DNA from 3 places in the Kribbella sp. NPDC056861 genome. Region 2 is predicted to be linked to each of the others. Evidence: predicted binding sites of a transcription regulator. Region 2 holds the regulator's gene; each other region holds the start of a gene.
What was found. The regulator HrcA, encoded in region 2, represses chaperone genes, less so after heat shock. The targets are predictions, from matches to a motif close to TTGGCACTCGNNNNNNNCGAGTGCCAA.

Region 1 (6,383 bases), on a different contig from region 2:
GACCTTGATCACGCAGACGCCGCCGGCCAGCTTGGCCAACCGCTCCTGCAGCTTCTCGCGGTCCCAGTCGGAGTCCGTGCGCTCGATCTCGGCCTTGATCTGGTTGACCCGGGACTCGATCTCGTCGGACTTGCCGGCACCCTCGACAACGGTGGTGTTGTCCTTGGTGACGACGATCCGGCGGGCGGTGCCGAGCACCTCGAGACCGACCTGGTCCAGCTTGAGGCCGACCTCGGGCGCGATCACCTGGGCGCCGGTGAGCGCGGCCAGGTCCTCGAGCTGCGCCTTGCGACGGTCACCGAAGCCCGGCGCCTTGACGGCGACGGAGGTGAAGTTGCCGCGGATCTTGTTCACGACCAGGGTCGACAGCGCCTCGCCGTCGACGTCCTCGGCGATGATCAGCAGCGTCTTGCCGGACTGCACGACCTTCTCCAGCAGCGGCAGCAGGTCCGCGACAGCGGAGATCTTGCCCTGGTTGATCAGGATGTACGGGTCGTCCAGCACCGCTTCGCCACCCTCGGCGTCGGTGATGAAGTAGGGCGAGATGTAGCCCTTGTCGAACTGCATGCCCTCGGTGAAGTCCAGCTCGGTGCCGAAGGTGTTCGACTCCTCGACGGTGATGACGCCGTCCTTGCCGACCTTGTCGAACGCCTCCGCGATCAGCGCACCGATCTCGGCGTCGCGGGCGGAGATGGTGGCGACGTGGGACATGTCGCCCTTGTCGTCGACCGGGCGGGCGGTCTCGATCAGCTTCTTCGAGACGGCCTCGACGGCGGCCTCGATGCCCTTCTTCAGGCCCATCGGGTTGACGCCGGCGGCGACGGCCCGCAGGCCCTCGTGCACCAGTGCCTGCGCCAGCACGGTCGCGGTGGTCGTACCGTCACCGGCGACGTCGTTGGTCTTGGTGGCAACCTCCTTGGCCAGCTGCGCGCCGAGGTTCTCGAACGGGTCGTCCAGCTCGACCTCACGGGCGACGGTGACACCGTCGTTGGTGATGGTCGGGGCGCCCCACTTCTTGTCCAGCACGACGTAGCGGCCCTTGGGCCCCAGCGTCACCTTCACCGTGTTCGCGAGCTTGTCGACGCCGCGCTCCAGCGCGCGCCGCGCGTTCTCGTCGAACTCGAGGATCTTCGGCATAAAAACAAGTCCCTCTCTGAGTTTCAACAATGATGCCCGCGGGTCCCGCAAATCGACTCCGCTCCAGTGCCGGGATCCGGCACCGGAGCGGTATCAGTCAGGAAACGCGGGCAATCGTCACTTGGTGACGACTGCGAGGATGTCGCGGGCGCCCAGGATCAGGTAGTCCTGGCCGTCGTACTTGACCTCGGTGCCGCCGTACTTGGAGTAGATGACCTTGTCGCCGACGTTGACATCCAGCGGAACGCGGTTGCCGTTGTCGTCGATGCGGCCAGGGCCGACAGCGAGGATCTCGCCCTCCTGCGGCTTCTCCTTGGCGGTGTCCGGGATGACCAGGCCGGACTTCGTGGTCTGCTCGGCTTCGAGCGGCGCAACGAGGATACGGTCCTCGAGCGGCTTGATCGTGACCGACACTTGCTGACCTCCACGGTCGAGTTCTTGGTGAGTTCAAGGGTGCTGCTGGTGGCCGTTGCGCCGCTGCCGTCGCGGGGATCAGAGGCCGGGCCACCTGGCACCCTCGAGTGGAGAGTGCCAGTACCGAATCTAGGCCGCGATTAGCACTCGGTCAACTCGAGTGCCAGATTCTCTCCAGCAGCGAACACGCCGCGAACGTGATCGGCCGGGCACTTTCCGCCACCAGGGGCTGGGCTAACCCCACCTGGTCGTGGGACCGTCGGGTCTGTAGGGTTCCCGGCCGCCCCGGGATCGACCGCCCGAGGAGAGTCCCATGGCGCTGCATCTCCCGTCGTTGCCGAAGCTGAGCCCGCGCAAGTGGGTGGTGATCGCCGCCGTCGTGGCCAGCCCGTTCGTGGTGGCCGGCCTGGCCGCCAACGGCGCCAACGACTCCTCGTCCAGCCGCCCCGGCGACACTGCCCCGGGCGGCGGCGCGCCCGCAGTACAGGTGAAGGCGAAGGACACAGCTGCCACCAGTCAGCAGACCAACGCGGCTGCTGCGGCCATCCCGCAGTGCCTGAACGCCAGGCTGGTCCCTGTCGGCAGGACCGGGCTGGGGATCCCCATGCCGTCGGTGTGGAACAGCACGAGCACCACCTGCAACCTCATGTACGGCGACGACCCGTACCGGACCACCTCCCGCCGAGGCGACCCGGACACCGCCATCCGGACGCTCCAGCGCAACCTGAACTACTGCTACCACTACAAGCTCACGATGGACGGCGTCTACGGCAGCAACACCCGTGCGGTGGTCAAGGCGGTCCAGAAGCGCCACGGGTTGCCCGCCGACGGCATCTACGGTCCCAAGACCCGGTCCGCGATGGCCTGGCGTCTGTACGCCGCCAAGACGAACACCTGGACCAAGGCCTGCTCCAGCCCGCTCTAGCCCGCCAGGCAGACTTGGCCCGGTGGACCCCTCATCGATCACGTCACTGCTCACGGCAGACGGGTCCGCAGTACTAGCTGAGACCTGTGCCGCCTTCACCCCCGGCGGCGAACTGAAGCTGGTCGAACAACTCAGACGCCGGTACGACGCTGCCGTGGTGACCGCCGCGATCACGCAGGCGTCGCTGCGGCATCGGGCAGCCGCCAAGTTCGGCGCAGAGGACGCGGCGCGGATGTATTTCACGCCAGACGGCCTCGAACAAGCCACCCGGACAACAGTCGGGGTCCACCGGGCCGCGCGGATCGCCGAGACGCTCCCGGGGACCACTGTGGTCGACCTGGGCTGCGGGATCGGCGGCGACCTCATCAGCGCTGCTCGGGCCGGGTTGAGAGTCACTGGAGTCGAGCGCGACCCGGCGACGGCCGCAGCGGCTCGGGCGAACCTTGCCGCGCTGGGGCTGCCGGGGGAGGTCGTGGTGGGCGATGCCGAGGCGCAGGACGTCTCGCAGTACGACGTGGTTTTTGCGGATCCGGCACGGCGGGCAGACGGGCGGCGGGTGTTCGACCACAACGCGTACTCGCCACCCTGGTCCTTCATCACCGACCTCTTGAGCGGCACTGCCTGCGTGAAGGTCGCCCCGGGGATCCCCCACGAGGCCGTGCCGGAGGGGGTCGAGGCGGAGTGGGTGAGCGACGCAGGCGAGGTCAAAGAGGCCGCACTGTGGTCAGGCAAGCTCTACGCCGGTACTACGCGCCGCGCGACCCTGCTGCCCGGTGGTGCGACAGTGACGACCGCTCCCGAGGCAGAGAGCGCTCCGGTTGGGCAGTACATCTACGAGCCGGATGGGGCCGTCGTTCGAGCCGGCCTGGTGACAGCAGTGGCTGCAGCGGTTGACGGGTGGCTCCTGGATCCACGGATCGCGTATGTCAGCGGCGACACCCTAGTGAGTACACCGCTGGCTTCGGCGTACGAGGTGATCGAGGAGCTGCCCTACAAGGAGAAGGCGCTGCGCTCCTGGGTCCGCGCGGAGGGGATAGGCACCCTGGAGATCAAGAAGCGCGGCGTCGACTTCGACCCCGCCGTACTCCGCAAGAAGCTCTCCCCCAAGGGCTCTGCGAGCGCCACGCTGATCGTCACCCGGATCGGCCGCGACGCCGTCGCGTACTCCTGCCGCCGGATTGCGCCCTGATTTGCTATCGGAGTGCATTCGAACATATGATCGATACCACGAGCGGGCTCCTGGCCGGCTCGCCGACGGACGAGGTGCTGCGTCTGTTGCCGCTACCCGGTCAGGAGCCCGCCACTAACAAGGTGCCTTGAATTTCAGAGGCTTCGGCGGAGTACGTGGTGGCGCAGGCGGGCCTGGGCGATGTCAAGGACACCGTGAGCGGGGCCTTCGCCGCGGCCTGAGCGGGGTAGTTGGTCGACGTGGTCGCCGTCGGTGGTGAGCGTCGCCGTGGTGAGGGTGCCGGTGACGAAGTTGCGGACCAGGGCGTTCCAGTCCGCGCTGCGGCTGAGCATGGTGTGGTCCGAGCCCTCGACGGAGATCAGGGCGACCGGAGCGCCGTGGCCGCGGAGGCGTTTGGCGTAGGCGGCGGTCAGGGCGGGTGAGGTGATCCGGTCGGCAGTGCCGTGGGCCAGCACGACGGAGCCTTGCGGCTTGACCAGCGGTTCACCCGCGGGGAGCCAGGGGGCCAGCGCGAGTGTGCCGCCGACCAGCGGGTGGTTGCTGACGGCAACGACAGCGCGGCCGCCCATGGAGTGGCCGATCAGGAGCACACGGGTGATGCGGGGCGGAAGCTGGTCCAGGACTGCGCGGAGATCCACAGCGGCATGGGCTTCGGCGCCGTTCCAGCCCTGATAGCGGTAGCGCATCAGGCCGACCACGGCGGTGGGCGCGGCCGAGATCGCCACCGAGGCGAACGGCCACATCCGCAGGATCGGCGCTCCCCAGTCCTTCGTCGGCACCAGCGAAGACTCCTGGCCGCCGTGGGCCAGCAGCACCAGTTCGGTGGCGTCGGCGGGCGACCTCAGCAGATCGATCCGGGGGAAGGTCACGCTTGACCGTACAAGCTCGCCGCATCGCGCTGGACGACCAACAGGCTGCTCGGGTCCGCCGGGTCGTCGAAACCGTACGACCGGTACAGGTCGTGCGCATCGGCCGTGGCCAGCATCAGCCGTCGCAGGCCCTGCAGCTCCGGGTGCTCCAGCAGCGTCGACACCACGAAGCGGCCGAGCCCGAGGCCGCGATGCGACTCCAGCACGAACACGTCGGCGATCCAGGCGAAGGTCGCCCGATCGGTCGCGGCCCGGGCATAGCCGACCTGAGCGCCGGCGGCGTCGTACACACCGACGTTCAGCGATCCGTCGATCGCCTTCTGCATCAGCTCGCGCGAGATCCCCGGCGCCCAGTACGACGTACTGATGAAGCCGTGCACCACCTCGAGATCCACCCGCGCGACATCGTCGTCGGCGACGAACCCGTCACCCCGATCCCACTTCACGAGTTCAGCACCGTCGTGATCGGCATCGACGAGTCGGCTGGCAACCCGAGCGGCGACGGCTCCTTGCCGGCCCGCACCAACTCGGACCCGAGCGCCGCCACCATCGCGCCGTTGTCCGTGCACAACCCCGGCCGCGGAACCCGTACTGCGATCCCCGCCGCCGAGCAGCGCTCCTCGGCCATCGCCCGCAGCCGCGAGTTCGCCGCGACCCCGCCGCCGATCAACAGGTGCTCGTAGCCACGATCCTGGCAGGCGTCGATCGCCTTGCGGACCAGCACATCGCAGACCGCTTCCTGGAAGGCAGCGGCGACGTGGTTGATCGGGACCTCTTCGCCATCACGCCGCTTGGCCTCGACCCAGCGCGCGACCGCCGTCTTCAAACCGGAGAAGGAGAAGTCGAAACGATGCTCCTCAAGATCCTTCCGACTGGTCAGCCCACGCGGGAACCGGACGAACAACGCGTCCCCGCCGTCCCGTGCCGCCTTGTCGACATATGGACCTCCGGGGAACGGCAGCCCCAGCACTCGCGCGACCTTGTCGAAGGCCTCGCCCGCGGCGTCGTCGATGGTCGACCCCATCGGCTCCACGCCGACAGTGATGTCCTCGACGGCGAGCAGCGACGAGTGCCCACCCGAGACGAGCATCGCGATCGCACCCTTGGGGATGTCGCCGTGCTCCAAGGTGTCGACGGCAACATGCGCGGCCAGGTGATTCACGCCGTACAAGGGTTTCTCGAGCGAGAGCGCGAGTCCCTTGGCAGCCGCGACACCGACCAGCAACGCGCCGGCCAGGCCGGGACCGCTGGTGACGGCGATCGCGTCGACGTCCCGCGGTTTGATCCCGGCGGTCTCGCAGGCCCGCCGGATCGTCGGCACCATCGCCTCGAGGTGCGCGCGACTGGCCACCTCCGGTACCACGCCGCCGAACCGGGCGTGCTCCTCGACACTGGACGCGATCGCGTCGGCGAGCAGCGTCTGCCCGCGCACGATACCGACCCCGGTCTCGTCGCACGACGTCTCGATCCCGAGGATCAGGGGCTCGTTCTCACTCATGAAACCTTCTCCTGCCACCGCATGATCACTGCGTCTTCTCCACCGGCGTAGTACCCACGCCGGCGACTGATCTCCTCGAAGCCGAAGCCGCGATACAACACCCGGGCCGACTCATTGCCCGAGGCAACTTCCAGCAACACCTGCCGGCCGGCGCAGCGCTGCAACGCGGCCGCCATCAACTGCCCGCCGATCCCCGTACGCCGCTCCGCCGGCGCCACCGCGATCCGCAACAGATCCACCGGATCCTCCGTCACCGCAGGCACCAGCAGTACGACGTACCCGGCCACGGCTCCTTCGTCCGCCACCAGCACCACCCGGTCGGTGTCGAGCCGGGCGAACTCCCCGGCCCAC
Region 2 (6,383 bases):
CCTGCTGGCGCTGGCCTTTGCCGAACCGGGTGAAGTCCGGCATGTTCAGCGACAGGGTGGCCCAGAACGCGATCATGCCCATCAGCGACGGCGCGAAGATCTTCCAGAAGTCGGCGTCCCAGCCGAGCTTCGACGGCTGCGACAGGATCGGGCCGAAGCCACCGGCCTTGACCAGGATCGCGATCATCAGCGCGAGGAAGGCGACCGTGACGAGCGGCGCCGCCCAGTTCTCGAACCGGCGCAGGCCCTCGATGCCACGCCAGATCAGCACCATCTGCAGGGCCCAGAAGAACGCGAAGCTCAGCCACATCGTCCACGGATGGCCGCCGATCGAGGACGAGCTGGTCCAGCCCGAGCCGGCCAGCTCGCCGACGATCACGTAGATCGCCTGACCGCCGATCCAGGTCTGGATGCCGAACCAGCCACAGGCGATGAACGCCCGGAGCAGCGCCGGGAAGTTCGCCCCGCGAACGCCGTAGAAGGCGCGTGCGAAGACCGGGAACGGGATCCCGTACTTCGTCCCCGCATGGCTGTTCAGCAGCAGTGGCACCAGCACGATCAGGTTGCCCAGGGTGATGGTCAGGAAGGCCTGCAGCCAGTTCATCCCGAGCGCGACCAGACCGGCCGCAAGCAGGTAGCTGGGGATGTTGTGCGCCATCCCCATCCACAGCGCCGCGTAGTTGTACGTCGACCAGCGCCGCTCGGGCAGCCGGGTCGGCGCCAGCTCCGCATTGCCGTACGGACTGTCGGCGATCACCGCCGGATCGGAGAGCTCGACCCGTCCGTCCGGGTGGGTGATCTGGTCAGGAGAAGCCGGTGCCGCATGCGCCATCGTCGCCACCTCGTCCGCAGTCGTGTGTCGGACCAACGTGCGGGATAGCGGACGTCCTGTCAACGCACAACAACACAGGGTCACCGTCGTCGCCGACGGTGGTCGCTACTCGTCCTTTTCGAGGCCAAGCAGCGGAAGAGTAGGACGCGGCGGCGCGCCCAAGGCGGCGTACCCACGGCGTACCGCCTGCTCGAGATGCGCCTGCGGCCACGGCCAGTCCTCGGCGTGCGCGAGGGCCCCCTCGAGGGACGTGCCGTTGTGGTGCAGCCCCGAGATGGTGTTGGCGACCGTGCCGATATCGCTGTTCTGGTCGCGGACGAACTCGGCGTCGACCACCGCGCCGTGCCCGGGGACGACCTTGGAGGTCGCGGTCAGCAGCCCGATCAGCCGGTCGACCGTGTCGGCCCATTGCAGCGGGAACGAGTCCTCGCCGTACGACGGCGGCGCCGACTCCTCGATCATGTCGCCGGCGAAGTACACGTCGACATCCGGTACGACGACCACCACGTCGCCGTCGGTGTGCCCGTTGCCGAGGTGCAGCACCTCGACCCGGCGGTCACCCAGCTCGATCACCTTGGCCACCGAGAAACTGATGTCGATGGCAACGGTCTCGGCGACCGCGGCGGCGGTGTTCTCCTGCGCGTAGCTCTTCGCCTCGGGGAACGCCGGGTTGCCGAAGACGTGGTCGAAGTGCGCGTGCGTGTTGACCACCCAGCGGACCGGCAGTTCGGTGACCTCGCGGATGTCGGCCAGCAGTTGCTGTCCCTGCTCCAGATCACCCCGGGTGTCGACCACCAGGGCGCCTTCGCTGCCGACGACGAGCCCGACATTGACGTCGTACTCCGGATACCGGCGGACCCACGTACGGTCGCCGAGTTCTTCCCACGCACTCATACCGCGACCCTAACCGTCGCCGTCGCCGCTGCTGTCAGTGGGAGATGACGTCGCCGCGCTGGACCTGGTCGCGGGAGATGCCTTCGAGCAGCAGCCCGACGTTGTCCCCGGCACCGGCTTCGGTGAGCTGCCGGCGAAACGCCTCGACCCCGGTGACGCGGCTGACGGCGATCTGTTGGCCGAGCCGCGTGATCTGCACCTGGTCACCCTGCCGCACCCGCCCGGAGGCGACCCGCCCGGTGATGACAGTGCCGCGGCCGGTGATGGAGAACACGTCCTCGACCGGCAGCGTGAACGGCCCGGCCGGTACGGCGTCCTGCACCCGCCCGTCCTGAACGCCGCCGTCCTGAACCCGGCTGTCCTGAACCCGACCGTCCTGCCCTCGCATCGTGTCCTGCACCCGCGGCTCCTGCTTCCAGAATTTCCATCCCATGCCGGCGACCCTAACCCGCTTATCCAGTCGTCGGGACGGGGGTTGAAGGCCCCTCCGGACCCGCCTAAGGTCGCAGAGCTGAACCGATTCATCCGATCTCTCGAAGGGCGGGCGGCGTGACAACACGGCGGGCACTGGTGGTCCGAGGCGGCTGGGACGGACACGTCCCGGTCGAGGCGACCGACCTGTTCATCCCCTTCCTGCGGGACCACGACTTCGAGGTGACGGTCTCCGACAGCACCGAGAGCTATCTCGACCTGGCCGGCGTCGACCTGGTGCTGCAGTGCGTCACGATGAGCGAGATCACCGCCGAACAGGTCAAGGGCCTCGAGTCCGCCGTTCGCTCCGGTACCGGGCTGGCCGGCTGGCACGGCGGGATCGTCGACTCGTTCCGCAGCAACACCGACTACAGCTTCATCACCGGCGGCCAGTTCGTCTCGCACCCGGGCAACGCCGTCGACCACCGGATCGACATCGTCTCCGACGACCCGATCGTCGAGGGGCTGACGGCGTTCGACCTGACCACCGAGCAGTACTACGTGCACGCCGACCCGACCAACACCGTGCTCGCCACCACCACCTTCGCCGCGCACCCGGACTTCCCGTGGATCAAGGGCGCGACGATGCCGGCCGTTTGGACCCGCGGCTGGGGCGAGGGCAAGGTCTTCGTCTGTACGCCGGGCCACAGCGTCGCCGACCTGGAGACGCCGCAGATCCGCACCATCATCGAGCGGGGGCTGCTGTGGGCGAGCAAGTGACCAACGTCGGCATCGTCGGCACCGGTGTCATCAGCGGCACGTACCTCGAACACCTGGCCAAGCTGCCCGGCGTCCAGGTGGTCGCCGTCGCCGATCTCGACCTGTCCAGGGCGCAGACGATCGCCGACCAGAATCCAGGCATCCGGGCGCTGACCTCCGACGACCTGTTCGCCGACCCCGAGGTCGACATCGTTCTCAACCTGACCATCCCGGCCGCGCACGCACCGGTCCACCAGGCGGCGCTGCAGGCCGGCAAGCACGTGTACGGCGAGAAGCCGCTGGCTGTCGATCGTGCCGAGGCTGAGCCGCTACTGAAGCTCGCTGCGGCCAACAACCTCCGCATCGGCTGCGCACCCGACACTGTGCTCGGCACCGGGACCCAGACCGCCCGTGCGGCGCTCGACCGTGGCGACATCGGCGTACCGACTGCAGCGACGGCCTCGTTCGTCACGCCTGGACATGAGCTCTGGCACCCGGCTCCCGAGTTCTACTACCAGCCAGGAGGCGGCCCGCTGCTCGATATGGGCCCGTACTACGTGACGAGCCTCGTCACGCTCCTCGGCCCGGTACGCCGGGTTACTGGTCGCGCAGGCCGCTCTCAGGAGCAGCGCAAGGTCCACACGGGTCCCCGGGCGGGGGAGACGTTCCCGGTCGAGGTGCCGACGCACGTCACCGGCGTTCTGGAACATGAGTCGGGTGCGCTAACCACTGTGCTGATGAGCTTCGACGTGTGGGCGGCGCGGCTGCCGCGGATTGAGATCTACGGCACCGAGGGCAGCCTGTCGGTCCCGGACCCGAACAACTTCGACGGGACCGTGGAGATTGCCACCGCGGCCAACCGCGACTGGACGGCGCTCCCGGTGGCCGGTGGGTATGCCAATGCCGGGCGCGGGGTCGGGGTGGCGGACATGGCTCGGGCCTTGCGCAACGGCGAGCCGCATCGCGCCGACGGAGCGCTGGCCTACCACGTGCTCGACGTACTGCAGTCGGTGCTCGAGTCGGCCGCTCAGGACCAGTCGCTGGACGTGGCGAGTACGGTCTCCCGGCCGGCCGCCGTACCTTTGGGGGCGTCACCCGAGCTGGCCTGAGATGTGTCCCACGCTGGCTCGTGGGGTACTGGCTGGCCACGGCTCGGTAGACTGGCACTCGAAAGTCCGGAGTGCCAAGAGGGCTCCCGGTGGCCGACGCGGCGGAGAGGGTGGTTGCGGTGCTGGACGAACGCAAGCTGGACGTGCTCCGGGCCATCGTCGAGGACTACGTCGCCACCCACGAGCCGGTCGGGTCGAAGACCCTGGTCGACCGGCACAACCTCGGCGTCTCCCCGGCCACGGTCCGCAATGACATGGCCGCGCTGGAGGAGGAGGGGTACATCACCCAGCCCCACACCAGCGCCGGCCGGATCCCCACCGACGCGGGCTACCGGCTGTTCGTCGACAAGCTGAGCACGGTCAAGTCGCTGTCCCCGGCCGAGAAGAAGGCGATCTCGTCCTTCCTGGTCGGCGCGGTCGACCTGGACGACGTCGTACGCCGTACTGTCCGGCTGCTCGCGCAGATCACCCGCCAGGTCGCGATCGTGCAGTACCCGACGCTGAGCCGCTCGAGTGTCCGGCACATCGAGGTGGTCACGATGACGCCGCGGCGGCTGCTGCTGGTGCTGATCACCAGCACCGGCCGGGTCGAGCAGCGGATCGTCGAGGCGCAGGAGGACGTCGACGAGCAGTTGATCGCCGACCTGCGCACCCGGCTGAACTCGGCCCTGACCGGCCAGCGGCTGACCGACGCGGCCACCTCGCTGGCGAACGTCACCGACACCTTCGCCCCGGCCGACCGCAACCTGGTGGCCGCGATCGTGGCCAGCCTGCTGGAGGCCTTCACGGTCGAGGGCGAGCAGCGGATCGCGGTCGGCGGCGCGGCCAACCTGACCCGGTACGGCGACGACTTCGAGCGCAACGTGAAACCCGTGCTGGAAGCGCTCGAGGAGCACGTGATCCTGCTCAAGCTGCTCGGCGAGGCGACCAGCCCGCAGACGCTGACGGTCCGGATCGGCCACGAGAACCCGTACGAAGGACTTGTCACCACCTCGGTCGTCGCCACCGGCTACGGCTCCAAGTCGGAGGCGCTGGCCACTCTCGGCATCGTCGGCCCGACCCACATGGACTATCCGAGCACGATGGGCGCGGTCCGCGCCGTCGCGCGCTACGTCAGCCAGATCCTGGCCGACTCGTGAGCTTCCACCAGAGAACGCACCCAACACTGCCTACCAAGTGGTCTGGAGTATGAGCACCGATTACTACGCCGTCTTGGGCGTGAGCCGTGACGCATCACAGGACGAGATCAAGAAGGCCTACCGCAAGCTGGCCCGTCAGTACCACCCGGACGTGAACGATTCCGAGGACGCGCACCACAAGTTCCAGGAGATCGGCCGCGCGTTCCAGGTGCTGAGCGACCCGCAGAAGAAGCAGGTCCACGATCTCGGCGGTGACCCGTTCGCGAGCGGACCGGGTGGGGGAGCGGGCGCCGGCTTCGGCCAGCAGTTCACCTTCACCGACATCATGGACGCCTTCTTCGGCCAGACCGGCGGGGCGACCCGCGGGCCGCGGCCGCGGACCCGGCGCGGCCAGGACGCGCTGATCCCGCTCCGGATCGATCTGGCCGAGGCCGCCTTCGGGACGACCCGCGAGCTGAAGGTCGACACCGCGGTGGTCTGCCCGACCTGTACCGGGTCGGGCGCGCAGGCCGGCTCCGAGCCGGTCACCTGCGAGATCTGCCACGGCCGGGGCGAGGTCACCCACACCCAGCGCTCGTTCCTCGGCGAGGTCCGGACGATGCGGCCGTGCCCGAACTGCCGCGGCTTCGGCACCACCATCCCGAACCCGTGCGTCGAGTGCGCCGGCGACGGGCGGGTGCGCTCCCGTCGTACCGTCACCGTCAAGATCCCCGGCGGCGTCGACAGCGGCACCCGGGTGCAGCTGACCGGCCAGGGCGAGGTCGGCCCCGGCGGCGGCCCGGCCGGCGACCTGTACGTCGAGATCGAGGTCGAGCAGCACGAGATCTTCACCCGCAGCGGTGACGACCTGCACTGCACGGTCACGCTGCCGATGACGGCTGCCGCGCTCGGCACCACGATCGACCTGCCGACCCTTGAAGGCGAGACCACCCCGCTGGAGATCCGCGCCGGCACCCAGTCGGGCACGGCGATGACGCTGACCGCGCGCGGCGTACCGCGGCTGCGGCACGCGGGCCGCGGCGACCTGATCGTCCAGGTGATCGTCGAGACGCCGACCAAGCTGGACGACGCGCAGAAGGCGCTGCTCCGGCAGATCGCCGAGGCGCGCGGCGAGGAGCGGCCGCAGGGGCACGTCCAGGCGGCCCACAAGGGTGTCTTCGGACGCCTGCGTGACGCCTTCGGCGCACATTGAAAACGACTTAGGCTGCCGAGCGATGGGACTCGCGGTCTTCTACCTGC
Region 3 (6,383 bases), on a different contig from region 2:
CGGTCACCTTGCTGCCGTGCGTCCGCCCGTCACGCCGCCGGCGGCTTGTCGTCGTAGATGCGAGCGGCGATGTCGGACTCGGGGGTGGGCTGCTGGGTCTGCTGGTGGTTCTGCTGGACCGACTGCCAGACGGCCTTGCCGTCGGCCTCGGGCATCACGATCCAGGCGATCACGTAGCCGATCAGCGCGGTACCGCCGGTGATCAGGGTGAGGCCCACGATGCCCAGCCGGACCAGCGTCGCGTCGATGTTGAAGTACTCCGCCAGGCCGCCGGACACACCGGAGAGCATCCGCTGGTCACGCGAGCGGCGAAGGGACTTACCGGACAGGTTCGAGAACGGTGCGTTGGAGTTCGTCATGTCCACTACTCTGCCGCCGCGGACCCCCTTCCCACATCAGGATCGGTACCGACCGGACCCTGGTCCGACCCCTGACCGGGGTCAGCCGCCACCCCTGACGACTTTCGTCTATCGGGATTGTCGGTGCGGCGTTCTACCGTCGAGAGATGGATGCGGAGGCGGTGACGAGGCTGCTGCTCACCCTGCCCGGGGTCGAGGAGCACGTGGGGTGGGCCGGGCAGCCGGCGTTCAAGGTGCGGAAGAAGGGGTTCGTCTACCTGTCGGCCGACGAGACCTCGGTGATGCTGAAGGCGCTGCGCGAGGAGCAGGAGGCGCTGGTGGCGGAGGACCCGGAGATCTACTCGCCGTCCTGGGCCTCCGGGCGGTTCGCCTGGCTGGAGGTCAGGCTGGCGATCGCCGACGACGAGGAACTGGAGGAGCTGCTGGTCGAGGCCTGGAGGTTGACCGCCCCCAAGATGCTGATCGCCCAGCACGAGGCGGCTAGCGGCTGAGCGTCTTGCGGACCAGCACCCACTGCGGCGACGTACGGCTGAGTTCCTTGAAGCCGGCGTCCAGGTAGACCGACAGGGGACCGCGGTAGAGGTCAGCTGAGGGGACCTTGCCTGCTTGGGCCGTGTCCACCGCACAGGCCTCCAGTACTGCGGCGCCTTGATCCCGGGCGAAGTCGACGGCTCCCTGGAGCAGCTCTCCGGCCATCCCCTGGCGGCGGTGCCCGACCGGTACGACGAAGCAGGTGACGACCCAGGCGTCCGGGTCGCCGCCGCGCCAGTTGGGGGAGGCGAGCACCCGGGGGTAAGCGCTGCGAGGGGCCACGGCGCACCAGCCGACCGGCGTACCGGCGTCGGTGGCGAGTACGCCGGGTGGCGGCCCGGCGGCGACCTGCTCCTCGAGCGCGAGGCGGTTGGCGGCGGGTGATGCGTCCGACCATTGCTTGCCGCGGAGGCGGAAGTACTGGCAGGAGCAGCGGGACGGATCGCCTCGGTCGCCCATCACGGTGGCGACGTCCGGCCAGCGGTCCGGGGTGGCTGGGCTGACTTGCAGGGCCATCGGAGGACAGTACTGCGGACGGCGACGTGAGCGCTCGCAGTACCGGGCTGGCTTGCACTCGCTTGGGTCGAGTGCTAATACTTGGTTAGCACTCGATGGGCGAGAGTGATAACTGCTCGCGCCCTGGAGCGTGACCATAGACGGCCTCGATGAGGTGCTGGACGTAGGGCGGGACGTGACCGCCGTACCGATGGCACCGTCCGTCGCGGGCATCCGGCCGGCTGAACAAAAAACTCGACGCGGGAGGACTCGCGGAGAATGCCCAAGCTGATTGCTTTCAATGAAGAGGCGCGCCGCGGCCTCGAGCGGGGTATGAACACCCTCGCCGACGCCGTAAAGGTGACGCTTGGCCCGAAGGGCCGCAACGTCGTGCTGGAGAAGAAGTGGGGCGCACCCACGATCACCAACGACGGTGTTTCGATCGCCAAGGAGATCGAGCTGGAGGACCCGTACGAGAAGATCGGGGCCGAGCTCGTCAAGGAAGTTGCCAAGAAGACGGACGACGTCGCGGGCGACGGCACCACCACGGCGACCGTGCTGGCCCAGGCGCTCGTGCGCGAGGGACTGCGCAACGTGGCCGCCGGCGCCAACCCGATGGGCCTGAAGAAGGGCATCGAGAAGGCCGTCGACGCCATCAGCGAGCAGCTGCTGGCCCAGGCCAAGGACGTCGAGACCCGGGAGCAGATCGCTTCCACCGCCTCGATCTCCGCCGCTGACACCCAGGTCGGCCAGATCATCGCCGAGGCGATGGACAAGGTCGGCAAGGAAGGTGTCATCACCGTCGAGGAGAGCAACACCTTCGGTCTCGAGCTCGAGCTCACCGAGGGCATGCGCTTCGACAAGGGCTACATCTCGCCGTACTTCGTGACCGACACCGAGCGGATGGAAGCGGTCCTCGAAGACCCCTACATCCTCGTGGTGAACAGCAAGATCTCGAGCATCAAGGACCTGGTCCCGGTGCTGGAGAAGGTCATGCAGACCGGCAAGCCGCTGGCCATCATCGCCGAGGACCTCGAGGGCGAAGCCCTCGCGACCCTGGTCGTGAACAAGATCAAGGGCACCTTCAAGACCGTCGCCGTCAAGGCGCCGGGCTTCGGTGACCGCCGCAAGGCCATGCTCGTCGACATCGCCGTCCTGACCGGCGGTGAGGTCATCTCCGAGGAGGTCGGCCTCAAGCTCGACACCGTGGACCTGGAGCTGCTCGGCCAGGCCCGCAAGATCGTCGTCACCAAGGACGAGACGACCATCGTCGAGGGTTCCGGCGACGCCGACCAGATCTCCGGCCGGGTGAACCAGATCCGCGCCGAGATCGAGAAGTCGGACTCCGACTACGACCGCGAGAAGCTGCAGGAGCGGCTGGCCAAGCTGGCCGGCGGCGTCGCGGTGATCAAGGTCGGCGCGGCCACCGAGGTCGAGCTGAAGGAGCGCAAGCACCGCATCGAGGACGCCGTTCGCAACGCGAAGGCCGCCGTCGAAGAGGGCATCGTCGCCGGTGGCGGCGTGGCGCTGCTGCAGGCTTCGGTCGTCGCGTTCGAGAAGCTGGAGCTCGAGGGTGACGAGGCCACCGGTGCCGCGATCGTGCGTTCCGCGGTCGAGGCCCCGTTGAAGCAGATCGCCTTCAACGCCGGCCTCGAAGGCGGAGTTGTGGTCGAGAAGGTCCGCAACCTCGAGCCGGGCTGGGGCCTCAACGCCGCAACCGGTGAGTACGTCGACCTGATCAAGACCGGCATCATCGACCCGGCCAAGGTCACCCGCTCGGCGCTGCAGAACGCCGCGTCCATCGCGGCGCTGTTCCTCACCACCGAGGCAGTCATCGCCGACAAGCCCGAGAAGGCCGGTGCCGCCGCAGGCGGCGGCGCGCCCGACATGGGCGGCATGGACTTCTGATCTCGTAGAAGTTCGGTTTTGTAAGACATGGAGCTGGCCCCGGGCGATTGCCCGGGGCCAGCTTTGTTTTGTTGAGGATCCGCCTCATGGCGCTGGGCGCCACCTCGGCTCTGCTAGATGCTGACGCGATTCGTCCGCCAGTTCGAGGCAGGCCCGTGCGTGGTTGAGTCTCGTCGTTCACCGACCTCAGGGCGATCTCGTGACCCTGGTGGGGCAACGGGGAGCATGACGATCTCGGGGATCAGCCGCGGTGGCTGCAGCCGATCGCGGTCCAGTCCTCGTGGCGCTTGGCGCCACCTCGGTCCGCGCTGGGTGCTGACGCGATCGGCCCGCCATGTATCTGCCACCCCGAGCGGTCCTTCAATTGGCTACCACTCCGAGCGGTGGTGCGGGTCTGCTTCCCGGCGGCGCTCCGATCCCGGGGTCGGCCTCGTGGCGCTGGGCGCCACCTCGGCTCTGCTGGATGCTGACGCGATTGTTCCGCCAGTTCGAGGCAGCCCTTGCCGTGGTTGAGTCTCGCCGTTCAGTTGCAGCCGATTGCGGTACCAGTCCTCGTGGCGCTTGGCGCCACCTCGGTCCCGCGCTGGATGCTGACGCGATCGGTCGGCCGGTTGGCTGCCACCCCGAGTGGTGGTGCGGGTCTGCTCCCCGGCGGCGCTCCGATCGCGGCTCGGCCTGTGGCGCCGGGCGCCACCTCGGCTCTGCTGGATGCTGACGCGGTTGTTCCGCCAGTTCGAGGCAGCCCGTGCCGTGGTTGAGCCTCGCCGTTTACCTGCAGCCGATCGCGGTACCAGTTTTCGTGGTGCTTGGCGCCACCTCGGCTTTGTGCTGGATGCTGACGCGGTTGGTACTCCGATGTGTGGCACCTCGGAGCAACCTGTACGGCGTCATCGCGATGGCCGCCGCCGGCGCGTGTTTCGGCGATCACCTCTCGTACTCCCTCGCCCGTACCGCGAGCGGCCGGATGCTCGACCGCCTCGAATCAGGAACCAAGCGGCACATGATGGTGACGCGCGCCTGCAACGCTTCGGAAGAACGCGGCGGCCTGCGGTAGTAGGACTTGCGCCCGCCTGCTTCTGCCTGCGCTCGCCTCCGCCTGGCTGCCTTCCGCCTGCGCCCGGCTGCTCCCGCCTGCACTCGGCTGCGCCCGGCCACCCGGAGCAACAACTACTCGTACGGTCTCGACCAGCGCGCGATGCAACTCGGCGGCGTACATGCACAGGCGTTTCGCGAGCGTCAGCGGCCCGGACCGCGCGCTTGGCGGTTGCTGGAGGCAACTTTCAGGACTGGTGTCGCGGGCGTCGAGGGCGCACCGCGAACTGTTCCGGGAAGGTCCAGTCGAAGCGGACGGCGGCCAGGCGGATGAGGGTGGTCACCAGTACACAGGCGAGTCCGGCGATCGGGATCGGGACGCCGAGTCCGGCCAGCAGGATGAGTACTGCGGTGCCGGCGCCAGCGGCGACGGCGTACAGGGTGCTGACGTGCAGGAAGGAGAACGGGAGGCTCAGCATGACGTCGCGGAGCATGCCGCCACCGATGGCTCCGATGACGCCAACCACCAGGGCGCCCGCCACGCCTACGCCGAGGGACAGTGCTTTCGAGGCTCCGATGGCGGCGAAGAGGCCCATCACGACGGCGTCGAGGACGGTGATCAGCCAGTCTGCCCGGGCCAGCGCGGGTTGCAGGACCATGCCGAGGATTGCTGACGTGCCGGCCGTGAGCAGGTACCAGTTGCTCCACACCACGACCGGCGGCTGGTTGAGGACGAGATCGCGGAGCAGGCCGCCGCCGAGGGAGACGGCGAGGCCGATCGCGATGACGCCGAGTACGTCGATGCGGCCGGAGGTTGGGTCACTGGCACCGGCATTGGCGCTAGCGGTGGCGGTGGCACTCGGGCTGGCGTCGGCACCGGCACTGGTGCTCGGGCTGGCACTGGCACCGGCACCTGTACCCGGGCTGGCACTAGCACCGGGACCTGTGCCCGGGCTGGCACTGGCACTGGTACTAGCGGTGGAACCGGCACCTGTACTTGGGCTGGCACCGGCACCGGTACTAGCGCTGGCAGCAGCATCGACATCAGCACTGGCACCAGCATCAGTACTGGCGTTAGTGCCGCCACCGGTCTCGGCAGCTGCGGCGTTGTCGCCGCCGGCACTGTGATCCGACCGGCTGCGGGCGGCGAACAGCGCTCCTTGCAGACCGCCGAGGCCGGCGGCCAGGAGCTCGATCCAGAGGGTCACCTGGAACGGGGTGATCGACATGTGATCCTCCGAAGTAAAGGAGCGGTGCCGGAGGCCTGGAGCCGGCGTGGCGGGGTGCCGCGCCGAAGTGCTGGTGCGGTGCTGGAGACCTGGAACTGGAGAGGCGGGGCGGCGCGCCGAAGGCCGATGCGGAGCTGTAGAGGCGGGGCACCACGCCGAAGTGCTGGTGCGGTGCTGCAGAGGCGGGGCAACGCACCGAAGTGCTGGTGTGGAGCTGGGAGTGGCGGGGTGCTGCGCCGAAGTACTGGAGCGGTGCCGGCGTACTGGAGCCGACAGGCGGGCGGCGCGCCGAAGTGCTGGAGCCGGCGCGTAGTGAGGAGCGAGCCGGCTCCTGGTCGTCAGTGGATCAGCGGTTCACCGTACGGCGTGCGCGGCGTCCTTGGCGGCGGTGGCGATGGTGTCGGCGACGACGGCGGGCTGGGTCAGGAAGACGGCGTGGCTGGTGGAGACGTTGGTGATCGTCGCGCCGCTGCGCTTCGCCATGTGTTGCAGCATGGCCTGGTCGAATGCCTTGTCGTCGGTGGCGATGACGGCCCAGGTGGGTTTGTCCTGCCAGGCGGCGTTCTTCAGCGCGGTGGCGAAGGCCGCCATGTTGACCGGGACCTGCGAGTCGCGCAGGAAGGCGGCGTCCGCATCGCTTGCGTCGTGGGCGAAACCGCTCTTGAACTTGGCGTGGTTGAGGAAGCCGTAGCCGTCTTCGGTGACGTCGATGACGAACTCCGGTGTGGCGGCGAAACCCTCGTACTGCTGGGCGGTGGTCTCACCGGCGTCGGGGGCCAGTGCGGAGACGTAGACCAGGCCGCTCACGTTCGGGTGGACGCCGGCCTCG

Region 1: groES (co-chaperone GroES) is a predicted target of HrcA. The motif match lies at 1,692-1,718, and genes of this name have one in related genera.
Region 3: groL (chaperonin GroEL) is a predicted target of HrcA. The motif match lies at 1,458-1,484, and genes of this name have one in related genera.

The regions. Positions count from the first base shown of each region.
Region 1 covers NZ_JBFBNQ010000003.1:787,890-794,272, reverse strand. The annotation lists gene groL (chaperonin GroEL) at 1-1,137, opposite strand, end outside; gene groES (co-chaperone GroES) at 1,255-1,551, opposite strand; gene AB0P21_RS17675 (peptidoglycan-binding domain-containing protein) at 1,865-2,476, shown strand; gene AB0P21_RS17670 (methyltransferase domain-containing protein) at 2,499-3,665, shown strand; gene AB0P21_RS17665 (alpha/beta hydrolase) at 3,800-4,534, opposite strand; gene AB0P21_RS17660 (GNAT family N-acetyltransferase) at 4,531-4,980, opposite strand; gene tsaD (tRNA (adenosine(37)-N6)-threonylcarbamoyltransferase complex transferase subunit TsaD) at 4,977-6,032, opposite strand; gene AB0P21_RS17650 (GNAT family N-acetyltransferase) at 6,029-6,383, opposite strand, start outside.
Region 2 covers NZ_JBFBNQ010000002.1:262,091-268,473, reverse strand. The annotation lists gene AB0P21_RS08335 (NCS1 family nucleobase:cation symporter-1) at 1-832, opposite strand, end outside; gene AB0P21_RS08330 (MBL fold metallo-hydrolase) at 938-1,726, opposite strand; gene AB0P21_RS08325 (EF-Tu/IF-2/RF-3 family GTPase) at 1,761-2,159, opposite strand; gene AB0P21_RS08320 (ThuA domain-containing protein) at 2,276-2,917, shown strand; gene AB0P21_RS08315 (Gfo/Idh/MocA family oxidoreductase) at 2,902-4,005, shown strand; gene hrcA (heat-inducible transcriptional repressor HrcA) at 4,125-5,144, shown strand; gene dnaJ (molecular chaperone DnaJ) at 5,194-6,336, shown strand; gene AB0P21_RS08300 (16S rRNA (uracil(1498)-N(3))-methyltransferase) at 6,359-6,383, shown strand, end outside.
Region 3 covers NZ_JBFBNQ010000003.1:861,445-867,827, forward strand. The annotation lists gene AB0P21_RS17970 (PspC domain-containing protein) at 30-359, opposite strand; gene AB0P21_RS17975 (MmcQ/YjbR family DNA-binding protein) at 506-850, shown strand; gene AB0P21_RS17980 (GNAT family N-acetyltransferase) at 840-1,406, opposite strand; gene groL (chaperonin GroEL) at 1,665-3,293, shown strand; gene AB0P21_RS17990 (hypothetical protein) at 4,153-4,347, shown strand; gene AB0P21_RS17995 (TRIC cation channel family protein) at 4,574-5,554, opposite strand; gene AB0P21_RS18000 (alpha/beta hydrolase) at 5,909-6,383, opposite strand, start outside.